Thiorhodovibrio winogradskyi: one gene and its partner. The protein of the gene in region 1 interacts with the protein of each later gene in a pairwise test. Links are inferred from orthologs where the notes say so. Each region holds a gene or a part of one and is shown on either strand. Other genes may lie near its edges.

Region 1 (4,886 bases):
GGCAAGAAAGCACGGCCGAGGTTTCGATCCCTGCTGAGGGGCTCAATAACCAGCAAGCAACAGATGCGGCAAGCGACACGGACGCCGACACCGCGCAGGATCCGCGAGTTGACGCCGCTGGTGAACTGACCCTTTCCGCTCAGGAACCAGGAACCCAGCCTAACAACCAAGCACCCTTGCCAACAAGAACCCTGAAAGAACCGCCGCCCCCTCAGTCTCGAGATGGAACATCACAACAGACGGAGGATGATCAGGACCAGAAAACCAATCCAAGTCAAGCACTAGCCCCGACTGAACCGCAAGAACCAAGGGAGCAAGCGGCGACAACTCATAAAGAAGATCAGCCAGAAGAAGATCAGCCAGAGGAATATCACAAGGCCCAAACCCGCGACGACCTTGTGTGGCTCTCGGAACAAAACCCAGAGCACCTGACCATTCAGTTGATTGCGCTAAAGAGGTTCGCCGCTGTCGAAGAGTACCTGCGCACCCATGAGATCAAGGGCGCGCACATTCTCCCCAACGGCCCGCTCGTGATCGCGGTCCATGGCAGTTATCCGGATATGGAGAGCGCCATGACCGGATTATCCAGTTTGCCAATCGAAGTAGTGTCCCAGGGATACTGGATCCGCGCCATTGGCGATGTACAAAAAGATGCGCGGCGTTAAAGGCGCCACTATCACGCCAGGCAAAACTCAGGGCCGGTCGTCGAGCACTTCCCCTTCCTTCACCGTTGGCAAGAGATCGACGCGGCTGATGCCGAGCCAGATCACCATGGCGGTCGCCACGTAAATCGTCGAGTAGGTCCCCACCAGCACTCCGATAATGAGCGCCAGTGAAAAACCGCTGATGGCGGCGCCGCCAAGAAAGTAGAGCGCCAGCAACACCAGCAGCGTGGTGCCCGAGGTCACGATGGTGCGCGAGAGCGTCTGGTTAATCGAGCGGTTGGTGATTTCGATCACTGTTCCCTTGCGCATCTTGCGGAAGTTTTCACGCATCCGGTCGAAAATGACAATGGTGTCATTGAGGGAGTAGCCGATGACCGCCAGCACGGCCGCCAGTACGGTCAAGTCAAAAGGAATCGCGAACACGGAGAAAATCCCAATGGTGAAGAGCACATCATGGATGATGGCGACCACGGCACCGGCGGCAAAACGCCACTCAAAGCGCAGCGCGACATAGATCAGGATGCCGATCAGCGAGAAGAGCACGGCCAGCCCGCCCTGCTCGCGCAATTCCTCGCCCACCTGCGGCCCGACAAACTCCACCCGCCGTAACTCCACCGCGCCATCGGCCTGGGCGCTCAGCGCCTGGAAAATCTGATCGCTGAGTTCAGCATTGACCTCTTCATCATCACGCGGCGCCAGCCGGATGAGCACGTCCTGACGCGAGCCAAAATACTGCACCACGGCATCCTTGAAGCCTTCATCGGCCAAGGCCTGGGTCACGGCCGCCAGCTCCGCCGGCTGCTCATAGCCCACCTCAATGACAGTGCCGCCAGTGAAATCCAGGCCAAAATTGAATCCGCGCACGAGTATTGCCAGCAAAAACAGCGCCATCAGCACAGCGGAAATGGCCACCGCGATGCGGCGCTTGCCGATGAAGTCAATATTGAGTTCTTTAATCAATTGGGCATGCGCCATGCTGTTCTCCGCCGGTGCAGATTCGGGAAAGGTCCTATCACAAAAGCCCTGGAATCAAGGCAAGCTCAGATCGCCAGGGTTTTCACCCGCCGCCCGCCATAGATCAGATTGATCAGCGCGCGCGAGCCCAGAATGGCCGTGAACATGGAGGTGATAATGCCAATGAAGAGCGTGACCGCGAAGCCCTTGATGGGACCAGTGCCAAAGCTGAACAACACCACGGCGGCAATCAATGTGGTGACATTGGCATCGACAATGGTTGAGAGCGCCTTGTCGTAGCCCGCATGGATACTTGCCTGGGGCGAGTTGCCATTGCGAATCTCCTCGCGGATACGCTCGAAAATCAGCACATTCGCATCCACCGCCATGCCCACGGTCAGCACAATGCCGGCAATGCCCGGCAAGGTTAGCGTCGCCTGCAACAGCGACAGCACCGCGACGATCATCACCAGATTGATCACCAGCACCAGATCCGCCACCAGACCAAAGAGGCGATAATAGACCGCCATGAAAATCACCACCGCCATCAGGCCAATCACCACCGACAGGAAACCCTGATCGATGTTGTCCTGTCCCAGACTCGGGCCCACGGTGCGCTCCTCGATGATTTCGATTGGCGCGGCCAGGGCGCCAGCACGCAGCAACAAGGCCAGATTAGCCGCCTCGTCGCTGCTGTCGAGCCCGGTGGTCTGAAAGCGACGCCCGAAAGGCTCCAGAATATTGGCGACACTAATGACCTCTTCGGTGCGCTCGCGCGCCTTCACCGGCTCGCCATCGACCATGCGGGTGACGGCGCGACTGTCGATAAAGACCACTGCCATGGGTTTGCCGACGTTCTCGGTGGTGACATTGCGCATGCGCCGCGCGCCGGGTCCATCCAGGCTGACAAAGACCGCCGGCGAGCCCGACTGCTGATCAAATCCGGCCGAGGCGTCGGTGATTTGATCGCCGGTCACAATCACCCGACGCTTGAGCAGTATGGGTTGACCGTTGCGTTCACGATAAAGAGCCGCCCCCACTGGCACCCGACCCTCGAGTGCATCCTGCACGCTATTTTCCGTGTCAACCAGGCGGTACTCCAGGGTCGCGGTGGCGCCCAACAAATCCTTTAACCGACCGGGATCCTGTGCCCCGGGCAGCTGGACCACAATACGCCGTTCGCCCTGGCGTTGAATAATGGGTTCGGCAACACCCAGGGCATTGACGCGATTGCGCAGGGTTGTAATGTTCTGCTGCAGCGCGAAGCGCTTCACCTCCTCGCGCTGCGCCGGTGGCAAACTGCCAGTCAGATAAAAATCCCCATCGCGCGTGGAAGTTTCAACCGCGAGATTGGAAAATTCGCGCCGGATCCTTTGGGCTGCTTCATCGCGGGTGGCCTCATCCTTGAAGCGCACCTCCACCCGCTCGCCCTCGCGCAACACCGTCAGATAGCGAATCTTCGCCTTGCGCAACTCCGAGCGAATATCGCCGGTATAGCGCTCCAGCGCTTGGGCCACGGCAGCGTCCATATCCACATCAATCAGCACATGGATGCCACCGCGCAGATCCAGGCCCAGGAACATTGGCTGCAAGCCCATGGCATCCAACCATCCTGGCAGATCGGGCGAAAGCGTCAGGGCACTGCGGTAGCGGTCCGCCAGAGTCGCCTGCATCACCTCCAGCGCGCGCAACTGCTCACCCGATGTGCGAAAACGCGCGAGCAGGCGATCTCCCTCCAAGGACTCGATATCCTTGACCGTGACATCGGCATTTTCAAACACCGCGCGAATCTCGGCGATGCTGCCATCATTGATCTCGGCGCCCCGCTCGGCGGTGATTTCAATCGAGGGATCCTGGGAGAACAAATTGGGCAGCGCAAGCACCACCCCGACCAGGACCACGCCCAGAATCAGCAGGTTTTTCCACAGTGGATAATGATTCATCGCAGACTCAGCGCAGATTCAGTCGGTCATTTGTCGAAAAGGAGGCGAAACAGGACAGGCCAGCCACCGCCACTTGCGCAGCCGGGCTCGCTTGCTGACGCTTCGGCAGGACTTGCTTTTGGCGAGAGTGCTTTATCGCTAGAGTTCTTTTAACGAACCTTTCGGCAGCACGGCCTCGACCGAGGGGCGGCGAATTTTGATGGTGACACCATCAGCCACCTCCAACTGGGCAAAGTTGTCCCCGATATCAACAATACGGCCAGCAACACCGCCCATGGTAACCACTTCATCTCCCTTGCTCAGCCCATCGACCAGCGCCTTGTGCTCCTTTTGGCGTTTAATCTGAGGACGGATCATCAGAAAGTAGAGAATGATGATCAGACCAATGGGAAACAGCAGCCCAAGAAAGGGATCAGCCGGACCTGCCCCGCCCTCGACCTGGGCCATGGCATCGGAAATAAAAAAGCTCATGTTCATCGCTCCCCGGCGCGGCGCGCCAGTCAGTAAAAATCAGCCCGCGACTATACCACAGGTTCCTGGACTCCCGGCAGACCCCAAGCCCGCCTGACGCCAAAGCCAAACCGGCATGTGCGCATCGGATTGAGCGACCGATCAAGTCACCAGCATCTTCGACCGCTGCCTGGAACTCGACCCTACCAATGCCTCCCCCTCCGGTCCTCGGCTCTGTGCAGGCTGTTGAAAGTGAAGCATCGGGAGCTCCTCGTTCGGGAATACTGGGATCCCGCGCTTTAACGAATCCCCAGCAGCTTGTGCAACTGCAGGCTCAGCCGCCAGCGCGGGTGAGCCTTGCAGTAGGTCAAGGCTGCCGTGATGTTGGCCGCGCGTTCAGGTCCATCGCAGGGTTGCAAGAAAAACTCATGAAATTCAAGCCGCGCGAACGCATCCAATACCTCGGGCGTCAGTCCAGGCTGCGGAAATACTAGCTTGAGCTCATCGCCGCGCGTCACCACCAAGGGCGCTCCTGCTTTCGGGCTAACGCACAGCCAATCAATCCCGGCTGGCGGTTCGATGGTTCCATTGGTCTCGACCGCGATTTCGCTGCCGCGGGCATGCAGGGCATCCATCAGGGGCCCGTCGAGTTGCAGCAGCGGTTCCCCGCCGGTGCAGACAATGTAAGGCCGTCCATCCCCGCCTGTTTCCGACTGCCAAATGCTGTGCAGATGATCAGCCAGGGCAGCAGCCGAGGCAAAGACACCCCCACCGCGGCCATGAGTGCCACGAAATTCGGTATCGCAGAAGCGACAAATGGCTAGCGCGCGATCCTGCTCGCGCCCGGACCAGAGATTGCAGCCGGCGAAGCGAC
Region 2 (4,499 bases), 2.9 Mb from region 1 along the record:
GCGGCAATTCCGCGCACTCTGGATTGCTCGTATCAATGCCGCCGCGCGCATGAACGGCCTATCCTACAGCCGCATGATGGATGGCCTGAACAAGGCCGGCATAGAGATCGACCGCAAGGTGCTGGCCGAGCTCGCCTACCATGACGAGGCCGCCTTCGCCGCGCTGGCAGATCAGGCTCGAGGCGCGCTCGCCGCCTAGGCCATCATCTGGGACTCTCGCGAGTTCCAGTCACCGCGCCAGCAGCCACCGGGGCAACCGCAGCAAAGATCCGGGAAAGGCGTCAAATCCTTTCCCTGGCTTGGTTGCATGCCCCTATCCGCACCATTTTCCGCGCCTTTTTTTACTGGGCTCCAATACAGGGGACGGGTTTGAACGCGATCACCGATGCCACTGAGCTCGGCCAGCAACTTGCCGATCTTGGCGAGCGCCTGCGCACTGAAGCCACAACGGCCGACAGCCTTGCCGCGCTTGATGAGGTGCGGGTGCGCTATCTCGGCAAGAGCGGTCATCTCACCGCGTTGCTCAAACAGCTTGGCCGCCTGCCGGCGGAGTCCCGCCCCAGTGCCGGACAGGCAATCAACCAGGCCAAGAGCGCCGCCCAACAGCAGCTCGACCAGGAACGCGCCCGGCTCGAGATCGCGGCGCTTGAGGCGCGGTTGGCCGGCGAGCGCATTGATGTCACCTTGCCGGGTCGCGGCCAGCATCCCGGTGGCTTGCATCCGGTCACCCGCACCATGCAGCGCATCGAGCGTTTGTTCGCCAGCGCCGGTTTCGAAGTGGCCGAGGGGCCGGAAGTCGAGGATGACTACCATAACTTCGAGGCGCTCAATATCCCGCCCGAGCATCCGGCCCGGGCCATGCACGATACTTTTTACTTTCCCGATGGGCGCCTGCTGCGCACCCATACCTCGCCGGTGCAGATTCGCGTGATGGAAAGCCGTGAGCCACCGCTGCGCATTATCGCGCCAGGGCGAGTGTACCGCTGCGACAGCGATTTGACCCACACCCCCATGTTCCATCAGGTCGAGGGCTTTCTGGTCGATGACCGCGCGACCTTTGCCGATCTCAAAGGTGTGCTCTACGACTTCTTGCGCCAGTTTTTTGAACAGGATGACCTCTCCCTGCGCTTTCGCCCGTCCTATTTTCCCTTTACCGAACCCTCGGCCGAGGTGGACGTGCGGTGCGTCAAGTGCGGTGGCAGTGGCTGTCGCATCTGCAAGCAAAGCGGCTGGCTCGAGGTCTTGGGCTGCGGCATGATCCACCCCGAGGTATTCCGCCATGTCGATATCGATAGCGAGCGCTTCCAAGGCTATGCTTTCGGCATGGGGGTCGAGCGCTTGGCCATGCTGCGATATGGCGTGGATGACCTGCGGCTGTTCTTTGAGAACGACCTGCGCTTTCTGGCTCAGTTTCGCTAGGCGGCCCCTGCCGCCAACGGGCGCATGACATCTCCCCGACCAGCCACTCACTTAATTTCATAGCACAAGACAAACACCATGCGACTGAGCGAAGCCTGGCTGCGCGAATGGGTTGACCCACCCATTGATACCCAAACGCTGACTGATCAACTCAGTATGGCCGGGCTTGAGGTCGATGCCGTCGCGCCCGTGGCGGGCGCATTCACCGGTGTGTTAATCGGCCGGGTACTGAGCGTCGAGCCGCATCCGGACGCGGCCAAACTGCGCCTGTGCCGGGTGGATGCCGGTCAGGCTGATCCGCTGCAAATCATCTGTGGCGCGGCCAATGTCGCCGCCGGGCAGCAGGTGCCCGTGGCCGTGATTGGCGCTCGCCTGTCGAATGATTTCAAAATCAAAAAAGCCAAGCTGCGCGGCGTCGAGTCCCACGGCATGATCTGCTCCGCCTCTGAACTGGGCCTGGCCGAATCCTCCGAGGGCATTCTGGTGCTGCCGGATACGGCCCCCATCGGCGACGATTTCCGCGCCTGGATGGGTCTGGACGATCAAGCCATCGAGCTGGATCTGACGCCCGACCGTGGAGACTGCCTGAGCCTGGCCGGCGTGGCGCGCGAGGTCGGCGTCATTAACCGCCTGCCGCTCGGCGGTCCCAGGTTCGACCCTGTCCCGCCCGCCAGCGACGAGCGCTGGCCGCTCGAGATCAGCGCCTCCGCCGCCTGCCCGCACTATGTCTGTCGGCTGGTGCGCGACCTCGACTCCACAGCCCAGACCCCGCTATGGATGCGGGAACGCCTGCGTCGCTGCGGTCTGCGCCCCATTAGCCCGGTGGTGGATGTCACCAACTATGTGCTGCTCGAACTCGGTCAGCCGCTGCACGCTTTCGATGCCGAGCGCTTGACCGGTGCGGTCCAGGTGCGCCTCGCGCGCGCGGGCGAACCCCTGACCCTGCTCAACGACGAACAAATCAAACTCCACCCAGACGCCCTGGTTATTGCCGATGACAGCGGCGCCATTGCCCTTGCCGGCGTCATGGGCGGCGCATCAACAGCGGTGTCCGAGAGCACCCGGCATATTCTGTTTGAAAGCGCTTTCTTTGCGCCTCAAGCCGTCGCCGGGCGCGCGCGCCGTTATGGGCTGCACACGGATGCCTCACACCGTTTCGAGCGTGGCGTCGATCCCGACCTTCAAGTGCGCGCCATCGAGCGCGCCACCGCCCTGCTGCTTGACATCACCGGTGGCACACCAGGCCCGGTGGTAGCAGCCCGGAGCGAATCCGAACTTCCACAGCGCCCGCCCATGGTGCTGCGCCCCGAGCGCATCCCCCGGTTGCTTGGCATCGAACTTGAAGCCACCGAAGTCGAGGACATTCTGACCCGACTCGGCCTGCAGCTTGCACCCACGGCCCGGGGCTGGCAGGTGCAAGTGCCTGGCCATCGCTTCGACCTGCGACGCGAAGCAGACCTGATCGCCGAACTTGGGCGCATTTACGGCTACGATCGCATTTCGCCCAGCCAGGCCCAATCCGCCACCCGCATGACAGCCCCGCGCGAGGCGGATTTCGACCTCGAGCAGGCGCGCGCGCGCTTGATTGATCGGGGCTACTTCGAGGCCGTCACCTACAGCTTCATCAGCCCGGCCCAGCAAGCCCTAATCGACCCCGATTTCCAGGCCTTGGCACTCAGCAACCCCATCTCAGCCGAGCTGTCGGTGATGCGCACCAGCCTATGGCCCGGCCTGCTGCAGACCGCTCAACAAAACCTCGCACGCCAGCAGACGCGGGTGCGCCTGTTCGAGACCGGCCTGCGCTTTCGCATCCAGCAGGGCGACCAGGGCGGTGCCGGGTGCGAAGATGCTGGACTGAAACAGGAGCCCATGCTTGCGGCACTCGCCATCGGGGATCTGATGCCAGAGCAATGGGGCGGCACCGAGCGCCCGATTGACTTTCACGACATCAAGAATGATCTCGAAGGGCTGCTTGCCCTGACCGGAGAGGCAGGGGTATTTTCCCTGGCACCTGCTTCGCATCCAGCTTTGCATCCGGGCCAGTGCGCGCGCATCGAGCGCGCTGGCGCCGAGGTTGGCTGGATCGGCATGCTGCACCCCTCGCTGGCCAGGCAGCTTTCGCTGCCAGACGCCAGCTATCTTTTTGAACTGCGGCTCAATCAGCTCGCCCAGGGGCGTCTTCCCGTCTTCAGCCCAGTGTCACGATTTCCGTCCATTCGCCGTGACCTGGCCTTGCTGGTCGCAACCGACACCCCTTATGCGGCCATTGAGGCGAGCGCCCGCGCCGCCGCCGGAGACTGGCTACGCGAACTGCGGGTTTTTGACATCTACCTTGGGGAGAAAATCGAGTCAAACCGCAAAAGCATCGCTTTGGGATTGATTTTACAGGCATCTTCCCGGACACTTACAGATCAGGACGTGGAGGACGCCGTAGCACGCGTGCTCATCAGGCTGGAACAAGATCTGGGCGCCAGATTAAGGAGTTAAATCAGTGGCACTCACCAAAGCCGACATGGCGGAATATCTATACGAGGAACTTGGCCTCAACAAACGCGAGGCCAAGGATGTGGTTGAGATGTTCTTCGAGGAAATCCGCCGCGCCCTGGAGCGTGGCGAACAGGTCAAGTTATCCGGCTTCGGCAACTTCGATCTGCGCGAAAAAAGGGAACGGCCGGGCCGAAACCCCAAGACGGGAGAGGAAATACCCATCACCGCCAGACGGGTTGTCACCTTCCGTCCTGGGCAAAAACTCAAGTCGCGGGTAGAATCCTATGTCGGAACAGAGCACTAGCAGCCCGAGCAACAACAGCCCGAGTCACAGCAGCGAGCAACTTCCACCCATCCCAGGCAAGCGCTACTTCACCATCGGTGAGGTCAGTGAACTCTGCGATGTCAAACCTCATGTTCTGCGCTACTGGGAGCAGGAATTTCCCCAGCTTAAACCCGTCAAACGGCGCGGCAACCGTCGCTATTACCAGCGTCATGATGTGCTGATGGTGCGCCAGATCCGCAGTCTGCTCTACGACCACGGTTTTACCATCGGCGGCGCCCGCCAACAGCTCTCAAGCGACGCGGCCAAG

What was found. The genes of interacting proteins can lie anywhere in the genome.
Region 2: the proteins of secD (region 1) and pheT interact in binary tests that used the Escherichia coli proteins (3 or more experiments, as listed by UniProt). The link is inferred for Thiorhodovibrio winogradskyi from one-to-one orthologs.

The regions. Positions count from the first base shown.
Region 1 is NZ_CP121472.1:557,128-562,013, reverse strand. The notes cover bases 1,135-4,043. They hold secD (protein translocase subunit SecD), read right to left. Parts: upstream 3,563-4,043; coding sequence 1,706-3,562; downstream 1,135-1,705. Other genes in these bases: yajC (preprotein translocase subunit YajC), read right to left, coding at 3,701-4,033; secF (protein translocase subunit SecF), read right to left, coding at 1,135-1,640. Outside these bases: Thiowin_RS02690 (AAA family ATPase), read left to right, coding at 1-665; more of secF, read right to left, coding at 693-1,134; queE (7-carboxy-7-deazaguanine synthase), read right to left, coding at 4,312-4,886. UniProt on the Escherichia coli protein: Part of the Sec protein translocase complex. Interacts with the SecYEG preprotein conducting channel. SecDF uses the proton motive force (PMF) to complete protein translocation after the ATP-dependent function of SecA.
Region 2 is NZ_CP121472.1:3,441,253-3,445,751, reverse strand. What follows is about bases 1,185-4,201. They hold pheT (phenylalanine--tRNA ligase subunit beta), read left to right. Parts: upstream 1,185-1,497; coding sequence 1,498-3,906; downstream 3,907-4,201. Other genes in these bases: Thiowin_RS15470 (MerR family transcriptional regulator), read left to right, coding at 4,191-4,201; ihfA (integration host factor subunit alpha), read left to right, coding at 3,911-4,201; pheS (phenylalanine--tRNA ligase subunit alpha), read left to right, coding at 1,185-1,419. Outside these bases: rplT (50S ribosomal protein L20), read left to right, coding at 1-199; more of pheS, read left to right, coding at 430-1,184; more of ihfA, read left to right, coding at 4,202-4,210; more of Thiowin_RS15470, read left to right, coding at 4,202-4,499.